2 regions of the Enterobacter sp. FW301-JW81 genome follow, and region 2 is predicted to be linked to the other one. Evidence: predicted binding sites of a transcription regulator. Region 2 holds the regulator's gene; the other holds the start of a gene.
The links. Region 2 encodes PurR, which represses purine synthesis genes. Its sites were predicted from a motif close to CANGCAAACGTTTGCNTG; they were not measured.
Positions count from the first base shown of each region.

Region 1 (4,760 bases), 370 kb from region 2:
GGCTCGACAGCCAGCCGGTGGACGACGCGAGCTGCCAGATAGCCACAATGCCGACGGGTAAAAACCACGGCGCGGCGCGCAGCAGCCATTTGTGTGAGGTGGCAGACATGGTCACTCCTTAGCTTTGCGCGGCTTTTCGCGGGATAAATTCGTTCGCTACGGCTTCGCCCTGAAGCTGGAGCGGCTGTGGCTGCGGAATTTCCGGAATGGCAACATCCAGATGCGGGAATAGCAGCTCGCCCACTTTGTAGGCCTCTTCCAGGTGCGGATAACCGGAGAGAATAAAGCTGTCGATACCCAGGTCTGCGTATTCATTAATGCGTGCTGCCACGGTCGGTCCGTCGCCGACCAGCGCCGTGCCCGCACCGCCGCGCACCAGGCCAACACCCGCCCACAGGTTCGGGCTGATCTCCAGATTCTCGCGCTTGCCGTTGTGCAGGGACGCCATCCGGTGCTGTCCGACGGAGTCGGTTTTGGCAAACGCGGCTTGGGCTTTCGCGATGGTCTCATCATCCAGATGGGAGATCAGACGGTCGGCCGCCTGCCAGGCTTCTTCATTGGTTTCACGCACAATCACGTGCAGGCGAATGCCGAAGCGCACCTTACGACCGTGGGCGGCCGCTTTAGCACGTACCTGAGCAATTTTTTCTTTCACCAGCTCGGGCGGTTCGCCCCAGGTCAGATAAAGGTCGACCTGCTCCGCCGCCAGGTCCTGCGCCACATCCGACGACCCACCAAAGTAGAGAGGTGGGCGCGGCTGCTGCACCGGCGGGAAGTAGAGCTTCGCGTCGCGAACGTGAATATGCTTGCCTTCGAAGGTGACGGTTTCCCCTTCCAGCAGGCGTCGCCAGACGCGGGTGAATTCGGCGGAGGCTTCATAGCGCTCGGTGTGGTCGAGGAACACACCGTCGCCCGCCAGCTCCTGCGGATCGCTGCCCGTTACCAGGTTGAACAGAGCGCGTCCGTTAGACAGTCTGTCCAGGGTTGCCGCCTGACGCGCCGCCACGGTAGGCGAGACGACGCTCGGGCGCAGCGCAACAAGGAACTTCAGACGCTGGGTGACCGGGATCATCGACGCGGCAACCAGCCAGGCATCTTCACACGACCGTCCGGTCGGGATCAGCACCCCGGTAAAACCGATTCGGTCTGCCGCCTGAGCAATCTGCTGCAGATAGCCATGGTCAACCGGGCGTGAACCCTCTTCTGTACCAAGATAGTGTCCATCACCGTGGGTGGGTAAAAACCAGAAAAGATTCAGACTCATGATTTTGTTCCTTCTTTGCCAGCGGGTTGCCAGATGCGTTCACGAATATCCACCTGCTTAGGAACCAGGTGATTTTGATAGAAGAGGTCAGCGGTTTGCTGCTGAAGTGCGGCGACGTGCGCGTCTACGGGCGTAATGGTGGTTGGTGGACGGTGGCTGAGATAGCTCGCGATCACCGGTTCAGGTAAGCTCATGGTTTTTGCCAGCAGGGCAATACTCTCCTGACGCTGGCTCTGGGTCAGCGCATCGGCCTGGGTAAAGGTATCAAGGACGCCCTGAATAAATGCGCCGTTCTTTTCCGCATACGGTCTTGCGGCAAGGTAGAACGAACCTGTCTGCTTCAGCGTGGTGCCGTCTTTCAGCACGCGAACGCCGCCCTGCAGCAGTGCGGCGGAGTAGTACGGATCCCAGATGGCCCAGGCATCAACGTTCTTCTGCTGGAATGCGGCGCGCGCGTCGGCAGGCGTCAGGTAGACGGGCTGAATGTCGGTGAACTTGAGCCCGGCTTCCTGCAGGGCGCGCAGCAGCAGGTTGTGCGAGCTGGAACCTTTCTGGAACGCGACTTTATGACCTTTAAGATCGGCGACGCTTTTAATGTCGCTATTTTCAGGGACCAGAATCACTTCAGCCTTCGGTTTGGGCGGCTCAACGCCAACGTAGACGAGGTCCGCTCCGGCGGCCTGGGCGAATATCGGCGGGATATCGCCCGTACTGCCGATATCGATACTGCCAACGTTCAGGGCCTCCAGCATTTGAGGGCCAGCAGGAAACTCAACCCAGGAGAATTTGGTGTCCGGGAAGCGTTTTTCCAGAAGCTGGTGGCTTTTCGCCAGCACCATGCTCACGCTGCCTTTCTGATAGCCAATGCGTAAACTTTCAGGCGCCGTATCGGCGGCGTGGGCCAGCGATGAAAGCGCCATCAAACCTGCCAGGCCGATGCGGGTTAACGTTTTAAACATGGGCGACTCCTTGAGGCTGGCTAAACGCCGGAGCCTGGATATCCCTGCGGTGCAGGGCATGCCAGAAGGTTTCCAGGGCGTTATCGAGGCGGGTTTGCAGATTTGGCGTAAAGTGAGGTTTGTGCTGATAGTCAATGACCTGGGAGTCATCTGCGAAAACGCCGTGGAGTATCTCCTGTGCTTTCAGCGCGTTCAGGACCGGCTTCAGTGCATAATCCACCGCCAGTAAATGGGCCACCGTGCCGCCTGTGGCAAGGGGCAGCACCACTTTGCCATCCAGAGCACGCTCGGGAAGCAGGTCAAGCAGGGTTTTCAGGGCACCGGAAAAAGAGGCTTTATAAATAGGCGTTGCCACGATTAAGCCGTCAGCGCCTTTAAGCTGCTCAATGAGGGTTTTGAGAGCAGGGCTGTCAAAACGGGCATAGAGCAGATCTTCAGGTTCGAAGTTATGCAGGTTCCAGTGGCACACTTCCACATCCAGGGCATTGAGCTTTTCACGGGCATATTCCAGCAGGGCGCTGGAACGCGAAGGGAATCGTGGACTTCCGGCCAGAGTAATGACGCGCATACTTCCTCCTTATAACCAATTGTTTGCTTTTATCTAACATTCATAACAATTTTCAGGAGTGTGACACCGCGCGGTTATTCCACTAAATGATTTATCTGCAATTAAAATGCGAAAAAGAGCATAAGAAGTATCCCGCCAGGTAAACGATTGCGTTTTACGCTGCTTTTTTTGCCGCAGGTCAATTCCCTTTCGCGCCGGGATCGCCCATAATCCCCTCCCGGTTTGCACACCGGGAATCCAGGAGAGTTCATGTACTACCCCTTCGTTCGTAAAGCCCTTTTCCAGCTCGACCCTGAGCGCGCTCATGAATTTACATTCCAGCAATTACGTCGTATTACCGGAACGCCGCTGGCCGCGCTGGTGCGTCAGAATGTGCCGGAAAAACCTGTGCAGTGCATGGGTCTGACCTTTAAAAACCCGCTGGGTCTGGCGGCCGGTCTGGACAAAAATGGCGAGTGCATTGACGCCCTGGGCGCGATGGGCTTTGGCTCCATCGAAATCGGTACCGTTACCCCGCGCCCGCAGCCGGGAAATGACAAGCCGCGACTGTTCCGCCTGGTCGAAGCCGAAGGGCTGATCAACCGGATGGGCTTCAACAACCACGGTGTTGATCATCTTGTTGAGAACGTCAAAAAAGCACATTTCGATGGGATATTAGGCATCAATATTGGCAAAAATAAAGATACGCCGGTAGAGCAGGGAAAAGATGACTATCTGATTTGTATGGAAAAAGTCTACGCCTATGCCGGTTATATTGCGGTGAATATTTCCTCACCCAATACCCCAGGTCTGCGCTCCTTACAATATGGCGAAGCGCTGGACGATCTTCTGAGCGCCATTAAAAATAAACAAAATGCGCTGCAGGCGATCCACCATAAATATGTTCCGGTAGCGGTTAAGATCGCGCCGGATCTTTCCGCTGAAGAATTGATCCAGGTTGCCGACAGTTTAGTTCGCCATAATATTGATGGCGTGATTGCAACCAATACCACGCTCGATCGCTCCCTCGTTCAGGGAATGAAAAACTGTGACGAAGCGGGTGGGTTAAGCGGTCGTCCGGTACAATTAAAAAGCACCGAAATTATTCGCGCGCTGTCTGCGGAATTAAAAGGGCGTCTGCCGATTATTGGCGTTGGCGGCATTGACTCCGTGATTGCTGCACGCGAGAAGATGGCGGCGGGTGCGTCACTGGTACAAATCTATTCCGGCTTTATTTTTAAAGGGCCGCAGCTGATTAAAGAAATCGTTACTCATATCTAATCTTTTCTCCTAATCAGACAACCAGGGCTTTATTTCCGGCCCTGGTTGTTTTATATTCCGTCACTGTTGCTTATTTAGACATTATAGTCTTTTATTAATGGTGTTATAAACGAAGCGGCGAACAGGACATTTTTAGTACAGGACGTTTCGGGGACGGGAGAGAAACATGCGAATTAAACCTGACGATAACTGGCGCTGGTATTTTTGCGAAGAGCATGATCGAATGATGCTCGATTTAGCCAATGGCATGTTGTTTCGCTCTCGTTTTGCTCGCCGAATGTTGACCCCGGACGCGTTTTCCCCGTCAGGCTTTTGCGTTGATGACGCTGCGCTTTATTTTTCCTTTGAGGAAAAATGCCGCGATCTGGTTCTCTCTAAAGAGCAGCGTGCCGAACTGGTATTAAATGCCCTGGTGGCTATCCGTTTCCTGAAACCGCAAATGCCCAAAAGCTGGCATTTCCTTGCGCACGGGCTGAGCTGGACCCCGGCAACGGGCGATGCGGCCAGCGTCAATCTGAGCGATACGGCAGAAGAGGTGAGTCTGCTGGTGGTAGAGCCTGGCGAAAATGCTGCGCTCTGTTTGCTGGCGCAACCCGGCGTGACGATTGCCGGGCGGACGATGCAGCTTGGAGATGCCATTAAGGTGATGAACGACAGGCTGAAGCCCCAGCTTCGCGTGGATGCCTTTAGCCTGGAACAGGCCGTTTAA
Region 1 covers NZ_JBYTBA010000001.1:253,124-257,883, forward strand. The annotation lists gene ssuC (aliphatic sulfonate ABC transporter permease SsuC) at 1-109, opposite strand, end outside; gene ssuD (FMNH2-dependent alkanesulfonate monooxygenase) at 119-1,264, opposite strand; gene AC3WOK_RS01110 (sulfonate ABC transporter substrate-binding protein) at 1,261-2,223, opposite strand; gene ssuE (NADPH-dependent FMN reductase) at 2,216-2,791, opposite strand; gene pyrD (quinone-dependent dihydroorotate dehydrogenase) at 3,041-4,051, shown strand; gene zapC (cell division protein ZapC) at 4,218-4,760, shown strand; gene AC3WOK_RS01130 (YcbX family protein) at 4,757-4,760, opposite strand, start outside.
Region 1: the regulator PurR is predicted to act here: its motif matches at 2,928-2,945, upstream of pyrD (quinone-dependent dihydroorotate dehydrogenase).

Region 2 (4,760 bases):
CCATCGCGGTGGATAATATCGTTAAGCCGGAACGCACCCGGCAAATGATCGTCGATTTCTATCGGCATTTTTCTGACGTCGAGCTGCGGGTCTCGCAGGAGGTGTTCAACGGCGTCTGGGATGCGCTGGCGGACGGCAGGGCAGAGATGGCGATTGGGGCCACGCAGGCGATCCCGGTCGGGGGACGTTACGCCTTTCGCGATATGGGCATGCTGAGCTGGAAGTGCGTGGTGGCACGCGATCATCCGCTGGCGGCAATGGAAGGGCCGTTGAGCGACGATACGCTACGCAACTGGCCTTCACTGGTGCTGGAGGATACCTCCCGTTCATTACCCAAGCGTATCACCTGGCTTCTGGATAACCAGCGGCGGGTGGTGGCCCCTGACTGGGAATCGTCGGCGACGTGCCTCAGCGCCGGGCTGTGCGTCGCGATGGTGCCCGTGCACTTTGCGCGCCCAAAAATCGATACCGGAGAATGGGTTGAACTGACGCTGGAGAATCCCTTCCCGGATGCGGCCTGCTGCCTCACCTGGCAGCAAAATGACGTCTCACCCGCCATGGACTGGCTTCTGGATTATCTGGGAGACAGCGAAACGCTGAACCGGGAGTGGTTACGGGAGCCAGCGTAGCTGGCCCCGTAGAGCGATTAACGACGGTAGTCGCGGAACGGGCCATCCGCAACGGAACGGCGTTCGATAAGGCGCGGGTGAACTTCAATGGACTGCGACTCTTCGCGCTTGTTGACGATCCTGTCCATCAGCATGTTGAAGGCCGTTTCGCCCAGCGAATCTTTCGGCTGGTGAATGGTGGTCAACGCTGGCGTAAAGTAGCGCGCGTTACGCACGTTATCATACCCGATCACGGAAATATCCTGCGGTACGCGCAGGCCCAGCTCATCGGCGGCGCAGAGCGCGCCCATCGCCATGATGTCGCCCCCGCAGAACACGGCGGTCGGACGATGCTGCTGGGAGACGATCTGCTGCATAGCGCGGTAGCCCGACTCCGGCTCAAAGTCGCCCTGCACGATCCAGTTTTCCGGCACGTTGATCAGCGCTTCTTCCATTGCTTTCATGAAGCCGGCCAGACGGCCCGCGCCGGTGTTGCGCTCCAGCGGACCCGGGATCACGCCAATCTCGCGGTGACCGCGTTCGATCAGGTAACGACCGGCCATATAGCCGCCTTCAAAGGCGTTATCGATAACGGAATCGGTGAAGTCCGCGCGCGCTTCGCCCCAGTCCATCACCACCATCGGAATATGGCGATACTCTTCGAGCATGGACAGCACGGACTCCGGATACTCGGAACACATCACCAGCAGGCCATCAACACGCTTTTGCGCCATCATCGACAGGTAGGCGCGCTGTTTTTCAATGCTGTTCCACGCGTTGCCCAGAATCAGGGTATAGCCTTTCTGGAAGCAGTTTTTCTCAACTGCTTCAATGATCTCGGCAAAATAGGCCGCTTCACTGCTGGTGGCCAGCAATCCAATAGATTTGGTGTGATTAACCTTGAGGCTTCGCGCAACCGCACTTGGCGAATAGTGCAGCTCTTTGATCGCGGCCCAGACGGCATTGCGCGTCTCTTCCGCCACGAAGCGGGTTTTGTTAATAACATGTGATACGGTTGTAGTGGAAACGTTTGCGCGTTTTGCTACGTCTTTAATTGTTGCCATTAAATGTCACTCCAGACCATATCCTAAACTCCTGAAAAACTTGAAGGTAAACGTTTGCCTTCTCTCACCCTTATTTCGCAATGTTGAGTTGCGGCACGCCGGGAAAACGACACGGGACGTCAGGAGGGGGTCAATGGCCGGTACGCTAATAAATTTAGCGTGGAATTTTGTCCTATCTTGATGAAAAGGGGAAGAGGTAAAGTGTTTATCAGTTTAAATCCAGGAAGATTTTTGACGTAAACTGTGCAAAAATGAGCAGGCTCACTTTTCGTGGGGGGATTAAAAGGAGAAAAATTGATGAGTTCCGATCTGAAGTTTTCGCTGTTCACCACCGTTATTGTGCTGGCTCTGATTGTCGCTGCCGGTCTGACGGCTGCGCTGCACTGATTTACGCGGAGGGAGAGCGTTCTCCCTCCCGATCGCCCCAATTGTTACTTCTCATGCAAAAATCTTTTGCCATTTTGTTAACTTCTAATTTTTTGTGATTGATGTCATGCTTTCGGCTTCTTTGTTCTGTGTCCCCATATGACACGGCATCCGGAGTTGACGCATGAAAATCAATTTTCCCCTGCTGGCCCTGGCGATTGGCGCTTTTGGGATTGGCACCACTGAATTCTCCCCGATGGGGTTACTGCCTGTTATTGCCCGGGGCGTGGACGTCTCGATCCCTGCTGCAGGCATGTTAATCAGCGCCTACGCAATCGGCGTGATGGTAGGCGCGCCGCTGATGACGCTTCTCCTTTCGCACCGCGCGCGCCGCAATGCGCTGATTTTCCTGATGGCGATTTTCACCCTGGGCAACGTGCTTTCCGCCATTGCGCCGGACTACACCACGCTGATGCTGTCTCGCATTCTGACCAGCCTTAACCACGGCGCGTTCTTTGGGCTGGGGTCGGTCGTGGCGGCAAGCGTGGTGCCAAAACACAAGCAGGCGAGCGCCGTGGCAACCATGTTTATGGGCCTGACGATTGCCAACATTGGCGGGGTGCCTGCGGCGACCTGGCTGGGTGAAGCGATCGGCTGGCGTATGTCCTTCCTGGCGACCGCCGGGCTAGGCGTGATTGCCATGGTGGCGCTGTTCTTCTCCTTGCCAAAAGGCAGAGCGGGGGAACGTCCTGACGTGCGCAGAGAGCTTTCGGTGCTGATGCGCCCGCAGGTGCTCTCCGCGCTGCTCACCACCGTCCTGGGGGCAGGGGCGATGTTCACCCTTTACACCTACATTTCGCCGGTGTTGCATGACATCACCCACGCGACGCCTCTCTTTGTTACCGCAATGCTGGTGCTGATTGGCGTGGGCTTCTCGATTGGCAACTATCTGGGTGGGAAATTTGCCGACCGTTCCGTGAGCGGGACGCTGAAGGGCTTCTTAACCCTGCTGATTGTCATCATGATCGCCATTCCGTGGCTGGCGCGTAACGAGTATGGGGCCGCCATTGCGATGGTCGTCTGGGGTGCCGCAACCTTTGCCGTGGTTCCACCGCTGCAGATGCGCGTGATGCGTGTCGCGCATGAAGCGCCGGGTCTCTCATCTTCGGTCAATATTGGTGCCTTCAACCTGGGCAATGCACTCGGTGCGGCGGCCGGTGGGGCCGTGATTTCAGGGGGGCTGGGGTACAGCTTTGTGCCGGTGATGGGGGCAATCATTGCCGCCCTCGGCCTGCTGCTGGTGATGATGTCGGGTCGTAAACAGCCGGAAGCAGCCTGCGCTGCTGAATAAACCAAAAACGCAGAAGGGCGAGCCCTTCTGCGTGTCTCTTACGCGGCGAAGTTCTTCGCCACAAAGTCCCAGTTAACCAGCGCCCAGAAGTGCTCCAGGTAGTTAGGACGCGCGTTACGGTAATCAATGTAGTAAGCGTGTTCCCAAACGTCTACGGTCATCAGCGGCTTAGCGCTGGTGGTCAGCGGGGTGCCCGCGTTAGACGTAGAAACGATAGCCAGTTTGCCATCAGCTTCTTTGACCAGCCACGTCCAGCCAGAGCCGAAGTTCTTGATCGCGGCATCGGTGAACTTCGCTTTGAAATCCGCGAAGCTGCCAAATGCGGCGTTGATGGCGGCAGCCAGTTCACCGGCAGGCTCACCACCGGCATTCGGTGCCAGGCAGTGCCAGTAGAAGGTGTGATTCCACACCTGAGCGGCGTTGTTAAATACGCCACCCTCTGAGCTGCGGACGATCTCTTCCAGCGTTTTGCCTTCGAAATCGGTGCCCTTGATCAGGTTGTTCAGGTTGGTGACGTACGTCTGGTGATGCTTGCCGTAATGATATTCCAGGGTTTCCGCAGAAATGTGCGGTGCCAGGGCGTCTTTTGCATACGGTAGTGCAGGTAATTCGAACGACATTGCTTCTCTCCTTATTGTATTTTGCGTTGCCAATAACCACACAGACAACAGGGACAGGATAGCAAATTGAAAGGGTATGCAAAAGAGGAACTTACCCTGCCACGGGCGTGGCAGGGCAGGGGTTAGCGAATGGTTTTCGGTGTCATCACGCGACGCGCGCCGACGTAGTGACGTACCCAGTAGTCTTCACTGAGAGAGGTGATCTGAATATCCTGGCCGCTACGCGGTGACTGGATGAATTTTCCGTTGCCGACATAAACGCCAACGTGGTCAGCCGTGCCGCGGCCCTGAGTGCGGAAGAACACCAGATCGCCATTTTCCAGCTCACCGCGGTCAACCGGGGAAGCATCGCGCAGGTGGTACATCTCATTGGCAGTACGAGGAATGCGGAACTTGACCAGATCTTTATAGGCGTAATAGACGAGGCCGCTGCAGTCAAAACCGGTACGTGGCGAACTGCCACCCCAGTGATAAGGTTTTCCAATCTGCCCCATCAGCTTGTTCATCGCGGTTTTCTGCGCTTTCTGTACGCGCACTTTATGCACTTCCGCTATTTTCGAGACCTTTGTGCACTTCGCCTTGTGGCCTTTGCGCGTGATGCATTTTTCAGTAACGAGGTTGGCGGCGGTTTGCGAAGCTTTGCTTTTGGCGGTGTGGGCAGTGCGGGAAGATTTTGTTTTCGTCTTGCTGGAAGCGGTCTTTTTAGTCTGTGTGGCTGTTTTTTTCTTGTCGTTCTTAGCGGTGGTTTTTT
Region 2 covers NZ_JBYTBA010000001.1:625,090-629,849, forward strand. The annotation lists gene punR (DNA-binding transcriptional activator PunR) at 1-629, shown strand, start outside; gene purR (HTH-type transcriptional repressor PurR) at 647-1,672, opposite strand; gene cydH (cytochrome bd-I oxidase subunit CydH) at 1,970-2,059, shown strand; gene AC3WOK_RS03010 (MFS transporter) at 2,223-3,389, shown strand; gene sodB (superoxide dismutase [Fe]) at 3,428-4,009, opposite strand; gene AC3WOK_RS03020 (C40 family peptidase) at 4,132-4,760, opposite strand, start outside.